Thiorhodovibrio frisius: one gene and its partner. The protein of the gene in region 2 binds, or shares a complex with, the protein of the main gene of each other region. Links are inferred from orthologs where the notes say so. Each region holds a gene or a part of one and is shown on either strand. Other genes may lie near its edges. The genes, in order: uvrB and uvrD.

Region 1 (3,282 bases), 1.5 Mb from region 2 along the record:
GAAAAGCGCTAGCCCGCCGCCGATCAGCGGTCGGCGCCCGCGCACATCCGACAAGGGCCCGAGCAGCAGCTGAGCGCTGGCGAAAAACCCCAGATACAGGGTGACGCTGAACTGCGCAAGCCAGATGTCGCTGCCCAGATCGCGCGCAAGCGTTGGCAAACTGGGCAGGTAGAGATCGATCGCGAAGGGCGTCAGGGCGGCCAGCGCCCCGAGGGTAATCAGCAGGCTAGGGTGTAGGTGTGCGCGGCGAATCAGTCTGTCTCCTTTACCGTGAATCAACAGGCTTAATCTTCCGGGTTGGCCATGACCATGAGCGTTAGGGTGGACTTGGCGAGCGGCTTGGCGCTTCCCGCTCGACCAATGCCGCGAGGATACGCGGGATCGCAAGTGGTGGTGGGTTGCTTGGCCATCAGGCGGAATGTCCAGTCAAGCGTTCGCCGCGCCTCCATGGATGGATTCACAGCGCCCCGTGGCCGTCATCCGACCCAGAACGAGCCAAAATCGCAAAGGGTTTCGGTATATCATCATGACACAGGGTAATAGAATGAGCCTCATAGCCCCACCACACGCCTTTGGATGCGCCAAGATTCCGCACCATGACACAGACTAGAGCCTTCCAGCTCGAATGCGCCTTCCAGCCTGCCGGCGATCAACCAGCTGCGATTCGCGCGCTAGTTGAGGGGCTGACCGACGGCGAGGCCGGCATGACGCTGCTCGGCGTGACTGGCTCGGGCAAGACCTTCAGCATCGCCAATGTGATTGCCGAGCTGCAGCGCCCGGCTTTGATTCTGGCGCCCAACAAGACGCTCGCCGCTCAACTCTACGGGGAGATGAAGGACTTCTTCCCGCACAACGCGGTGGAATATTTCGTCTCTTACTACGACTACTATCAGCCGGAAGCCTATGTGCCGGCGACCGATACCTATATCGAGAAAGACGCCTCGATCAACGAGCATATCGAGCAGATGCGCCTGTCCGCCACCAAGGCGCTGCTCGAGCGACCCGATGTCATCATCGTCGCGACGGTATCGTCGATTTATGGACTAGGCGATCCGCAGGCCTATTTGCGCATGGTGTTGCATCTCTCGCGCGGCGATCTGGTCGATCAGCGCGCCATTTTGCGCCAGCTCGCCGCGCTGCAATACCGCCGCAACGAGATCGAGCTGTCTCGCGGCAGCTACCGGGTGCGCGGCGACATCATCGACATCTACCCGGCGGAGTCCGAGGACGAGGCGCTGCGGGTGGCGCTCTTCGATGACGAAATCGAAGAGTTGTCCCTGTTTGATCCGCTAACCGGCGAAGTGCAACGCAAGGTTCCACGCTTCACGGTGTTCCCGAAGACCCACTATGCCACCCCGCGCGAGGTCGTGCTCAACGCCATCGAGCAAATCAAGGTCGAGCTGCGCCAGCGCCTGAACTGGCTGCGCGACAACAACAAGCTGATCGAGGCCCAGCGCCTGGAGCAGCGCACCATTCATGATCTGGAAATGATGCAGGAGGTCGGCTATTGCTCCGGCATCGAGAACTACTCGCGCTATCTCTCCGGGCGCGGTCCCGGCGAGCCGCCGCCGACGTTGTTTGACTATCTGCCCACCAACGCCATGGTGGTGGTCGACGAGAGCCATGTCACGGTGCCTCAGCTCGGTGGCATGTACCGGGGGGATCGCTCGCGCAAGGAGAATCTGGTCGAGTATGGCTTCCGGCTGCCCTCGGCGCTCGATAACCGCCCGTTAAGGTTCGAGGAATTCCAGGCGCGCCAGCCGCAGACCATTTATGTCTCGGCCACCCCGCGCGACTATGAGATCGAACAGTCGGGCGCAGTGATTGAGCAAGTCGTGCGCCCGACCGGGCTGGTTGATCCTGAAGTGGAAGTCCGCCCGGCACTGAGTCAGGTCGATGATCTGCTATCTGAAATTCATCTGCGCGTCGCCGCCAACGAGCGGGTTCTGGCCACCACGCTAACCAAGCGCATGGCCGAGGATCTGACGGATTATCTGTCCGATCACGACGTGAAGGTGCGCTATCTGCACTCGGACATCGACACCGTCGAGCGGGTAGAAATTATCCGCGATCTGCGCCTGGGCGAATTCGACGTACTGGTCGGCATCAACCTGCTGCGCGAGGGCCTCGACATGCCCGAGGTGTCGCTAGTTGCGATTCTGGATGCCGACAAAGAGGGCTTTCTGCGCTCGACCGGGTCGCTCATCCAGACCATCGGCCGCGCCGCGCGCAACGCTCAGGGTAAGGCCATTCTCTATGCCGACAAAGTCACCCAGTCGATGCAGCGCGCAATTGAAGAGACCGAGCGCCGCCGCGCCAAACAGGTCGAGCACAATGAGGAGCACGGCATCACGCCCCAGACCATCCGCAAGGCGGTGGCCGAGGTGCTTGAAGGTGCCAGAGTGCCGGGAGCGCCTGCACCCAGCCGGCGCGGCAAACGCGACGACGCGGATGCCAGCCCCGTGGAGCACTTAACCCCGGCGCAACTCAGCAAAAAGATCAAAACCCTGGAAAAACAAATGGTCCGCCACGCCCGCGAGCTGGAATTTGAGCAGGCGGCGGCGGTGCGCGATCAGCTCAAGGCGCTTAAGTCGCTGGCATTGGCGGCTTGACCGAGCCTGCCGCCTGTGACGCTGGCGATGCGCTGGCGTCACTGCCCGAGCCGCTTTGCTCGGCGGCACCCGAGGCGCTAGCGTCACTCGATGCATTGGCGTCGCCCGATACAGTGGCGTCACTCGATGATGCATTGGCGTCGCCCGATGCATTGGCGTCACTGGCGCTGTCGGTCTCAGTCGCACTCGGGCGCGCGGCAGGGCTATCGCCGCCTTCAGGCTCGCTACCGCTGCTGCTGGCCTTTGGCGGAAATTCCTCCCCGCGCAATGCTGCGATCTCAGCGTCAAGCCCGTCGAGCGGCTCGCCTTCCTGACTTGCCTTTGCCGCCGCGCGCCGTGCGCGAGCCTCGCCCTGGCGCGCTTTCACACGCTCGGCATAATTTCCGTAACTCGGCCCCTGAGAGCCGATCACGGTCACCCGGGCTCCCTCATCGACATGGTCAAAAAGCGCATCGGCCAGTTGAGCCGGCATGCGAATGCAGCCATGGGACGCTGGACTCCCGGGCCTGGGAATTGGCCCCGCATGCATGCCAACGCCATCGTAGGTCATACGCAGAAAATGGGGCATCCGGGCACCGACAAAGCGCCCACCTGCGGGAACGGCATCGCGCCCTGCCTTCGCATTGCGCTTGACCAGCTTGCCCTCGCTATCATAGATGCGCCCGTAAAG
Region 2 (3,252 bases):
AGGTAGCGCCCAGCCTGGCGCATCATCCAGACCGGGGTGTAATCGACAGGTTCGCGCAGCAGAGCGCGCAGGAAGACATCGTTCTTGAGCTCAGTCACGTTTTCTCGATCCGTTTTGGTAGCAAATTTTTTGGTGGGGCTCTCGCGGAGTTCGCAGCCTACCTGCGGGAGCATACTACAGCGAGGCTCAAAGCGGCAGGATGACCCGAAATTCCTCGCGGAGTTCGACGAATTCTACTGGAGAAGCGCGGGCGAGGGAGGCGCGCGAAATCATGGCTAGACCGCATCCTGGCCTTTGAGTGTAGCGCAGGTGATCAAGAAACTTCAGAAGTTCACGGCGTCCGATTCTGTATTCGGTGTTCTGCGCTAGAATGCGCGCATGGATGTTTCACGAATTCTCGATCCCCTAAATCCCGCCCAGCGTGAGGCGGTTTCCGCGAGCGGCGGCAATGTGTTGGTTTTGGCCGGTGCTGGCTCGGGCAAGACGCGGGTGCTGGTGCATCGCATCGCCTGGCTTTTGCGGGTGGAAGGCTTGCAGCCCTGGGCAGTGCTGGCTGTCACCTTCACCAACAAGGCGGCGCGGGAGATGCGCTCGCGCATTGAGGAGATGCTCGAGCAACCCGTTGGCGGCATGTGGGTCGGCACCTTTCATGGCCTGGCGCACCGTTTTCTGCGCGCGCACTGGCAAGATGCCAACCTGCCGCAGCAGTTTCAAATTCTGGACTCAGACGATCAGTTCCGGCTGGTCAAGCGCATCATCAAAACTCTGGAACTGGACGAGGCGCGTTGGCCGCCCAGACAGATTCAAAGCTACATCAACAAGCACAAGGACGAGGGGCGTCGCGCTGGTCATCTCGATGATGGCGGGGATTTTTACGAGCAGCAGCTCATTCGCGTGTATCGCGAGTATGAAGATGCCTGCGCGCGCGGGGGTTTGCTCGACTTTGCCGACCTGCTGCTGCGCACCCATGAGCTGCTGCGCGAGCGCCCGGACATTCTGCACCACTATCGCACCCGCTTTCGCGCCTTGTTGGTCGATGAGTTCCAGGACACCAACGCCATTCAGTACGCCTGGCTGCGGCTGCTAACAGGCGATCAGGACAATCTCTTTCTGGTTGGCGACGATGATCAGTCCATCTATGGCTGGCGCGGCGCGCGGGTGGAGAATATTCAGAGCTTTCAGCACGATTATCCCAACACCCAGGTGGTGCGCCTGGAGCAGAACTATCGCTCCAGCGGCAATATCCTGGCCGCTGCCAACGCGCTCATCGCCAATAATCCCACCCGCTTGGGCAAGGAACTCTGGACCGAGGACAGCGCCGGCGAGCCGGTACGCCTGTATTCGGCCTTTAACGAAATTGACGAGGCGCGTTTTGTCGCCGAGCGGGTGCGCCGAGGCTGTACGGAGGAGGGCATGCGGCGTTCGGAATGCGCCATTCTCTATCGCACCACGGCGCAGTCGCGCTTGTTTGAAGAAGCCCTGATGCAGATCGGGCTGCCGTTTCGCGTCTATGGTGGGCAGAAGTTCTTTGAGCGTGTCGAGATCAAAGACGCGCTCGCCTATTTGCGCCTGCTTGCTAACCCCGATGACGATGCCGCCTGCGAGCGGGTGCTCAACGTACCGACGCGCGGCATCGGCACCCGCACGGTCGAGGTGCTGCGTGGCCATGCCAGGGAGGCACGTACTTCGCTGTGGCAGGCGGCGCACAATGCCCTCGGCGGCAGCCTGCTGTCGGCGAGGGCAACCGGCGCGCTGCGTCAGTTTGTTGAGCTAATCGAGCTCATGCAGCAGGGTCTCAAGGATCAGTCGCTCGCTGATCTCACCCTGCAGACCATCGACGACAGCGGTCTGCCGGCCCATTATGAGAAGGCCAAGGACGGTCGCGGCATCGACCGGCTCGAGAACCTCGAGCAGCTGGTCGAGGCTGCGCGCCGCTTCGAGGCCGAACTCGAAGACGAAGAGGCCGATCCGCTCGGTAGCTTTCTGGCACATGCCGCGCTCGAAGCCGGTGAGGGTCAGGCCGACGGCCATGAGGATGCAGTGCAGTTGATGACTCTGCACAGCGCCAAGGGGCTGGAGTTTCCGCTGGTGTTCGTCACCGGAGTGGAGGAGGGGCTGTTTCCGCACAGCATGTCGGCGGATGACCCCGACCGGCTCGAAGAAGAACGTCGCCTGTGCTATGTCGGCATGACCCGCGCCATGCAGCAGCTTTATCTCACCCACGCCGAAAGCCGTCGCCTGCATGGGCGCGAGGAATATCCCATGCCCTCGCGTTTTCTGCGCGAGGTGCCGGTGGCGTTGATTGAGGAAGTGCGCGCCCATGGTGGCCAGCGGCGCTCGGGGCCAGTGTTTAGCAGCGCGCCCGCTAGCGGCGGTTTTCAACTCGGCGAACAGGTCATGCACCCCAAGTTCGGCTCCGGCGTGGTGCTAAACAGCGAGGGAACCGGCGCCAGCGCGCGTATTCAGGTCAACTTCGAGGCGGTTGGAGCCAAATGGCTGGTGCTGGCCTACGCCCGTCTTGAGCGTGTCAGCGCATAATCGGCCGTGCCCAACTTAGGTGTGCCAAGCAACGACCCCAATCGCAAACGAATGGTTTTTTGGTATTTGGTCGGGTGACGGTCACGGGGTCTCGGCGGCAGGACGCCGCCGGGAAGCCTATAAGGAAGTATTCATGGCGTCCCCCGTGGCCGTCACCCGGCCCAAAACGAGCAAAAATCTCAAAGGGTTTCGGTATATCACCCACCAGTCGCCAATCATTGCTCACCTCCGACCACTGAACAGCGACTGCTTTCTTAGACTCACCCGATCAGCACGAGGACGTAATCGATGCAACGCAGAGACTTCATCAAAGCTGCCGGAGCCGCCGCAATCACGGCTGGTGCGAGCACCCAGGCCGGGCAGGCCTATGCCAAGGACAAGCCGGAATACTCCTGGAAGATGGTCACGACCTGGCCAAAGAACTTTCCGGGGCTGGGCACCGGTGCCAATCATCTCGCCGAGCTGATCGGCCAGATGAGCGGCGGGCGCATTGAGGTCAAGGTCTATGGCGCCGGCGAACTGGTGCCCGCCTTCGAGATCTTCGACGCCGTCTCCGCCGGCACTGCCGAGATGGGCCATGGCGCCGCCTACTACTGGAAGGGCAAGAGCGAGGCCGCGCAGTTTTTCACCACCGTCCCCTTCGGCCTGACCGCGCAAGAAATGAACGGCTGGCTTTACTATGGCGGCGGCATGGAATTGTGGCAGGAACTCTAC

The links.
Region 1: the proteins of uvrD (region 2) and uvrB are in contact, whole or in part, in a crystal structure (PDB 7EGT), measured with the Thermus thermophilus proteins. The link is inferred for Thiorhodovibrio frisius from one-to-one orthologs. Residues at the interface, in WP_096412145.1 of Thermus thermophilus: His654, Arg656, Phe657, Gln666, Asp668, Glu669, Lys680, Arg681, Leu682, Ser683, Lys685, Tyr686, Ala687; in WP_096411307.1 of Thermus thermophilus: Glu23, Leu25, Arg26, Asp27, Gly28, Glu29, Arg30, Phe31, Arg55, Glu326, Asp327, Phe328, Glu379, Ser382, Gln383, His398, Gly400, Arg401.

The regions. Positions count from the first base shown.
Region 1 is NZ_CP121471.1:3,839,585-3,842,866, forward strand. The notes cover bases 138-3,104. They hold uvrB (excinuclease ABC subunit UvrB), read left to right. Parts: upstream 138-596; coding sequence 597-2,612; downstream 2,613-3,104. Other genes in these bases: Thiofri_RS17505 (Bcr/CflA family multidrug efflux MFS transporter), read right to left, coding at 138-279; Thiofri_RS17510 (hypothetical protein), read right to left, coding at 285-410; Thiofri_RS17520 (L,D-transpeptidase), read right to left, coding at 2,587-3,104. In the rest of the region: more of Thiofri_RS17505, read right to left, coding at 1-137; more of Thiofri_RS17520, read right to left, coding at 3,105-3,282. UniProt on the Escherichia coli protein: The UvrABC repair system catalyzes the recognition and processing of DNA lesions. A damage recognition complex composed of 2 UvrA and 2 UvrB subunits scans DNA for abnormalities.
Region 2 is NZ_CP121471.1:2,303,063-2,306,314, forward strand. What follows is about bases 22-2,958. They hold uvrD (DNA helicase II), read left to right. Parts: upstream 22-378; coding sequence 379-2,538; downstream 2,539-2,958. Other genes in these bases: hemE (uroporphyrinogen decarboxylase), read right to left, coding at 22-98; Thiofri_RS10800 (TRAP transporter substrate-binding protein), read left to right, coding at 2,827-2,958. In the rest of the region: more of hemE, read right to left, coding at 1-21; more of Thiofri_RS10800, read left to right, coding at 2,959-3,252. UniProt on the Escherichia coli protein: A helicase with DNA-dependent ATPase activity. Unwinds DNA duplexes with 3'-5' polarity. Translocates on single-stranded DNA with 3'-5' polarity. Initiates unwinding more efficiently from a nicked substrate than double-stranded DNA.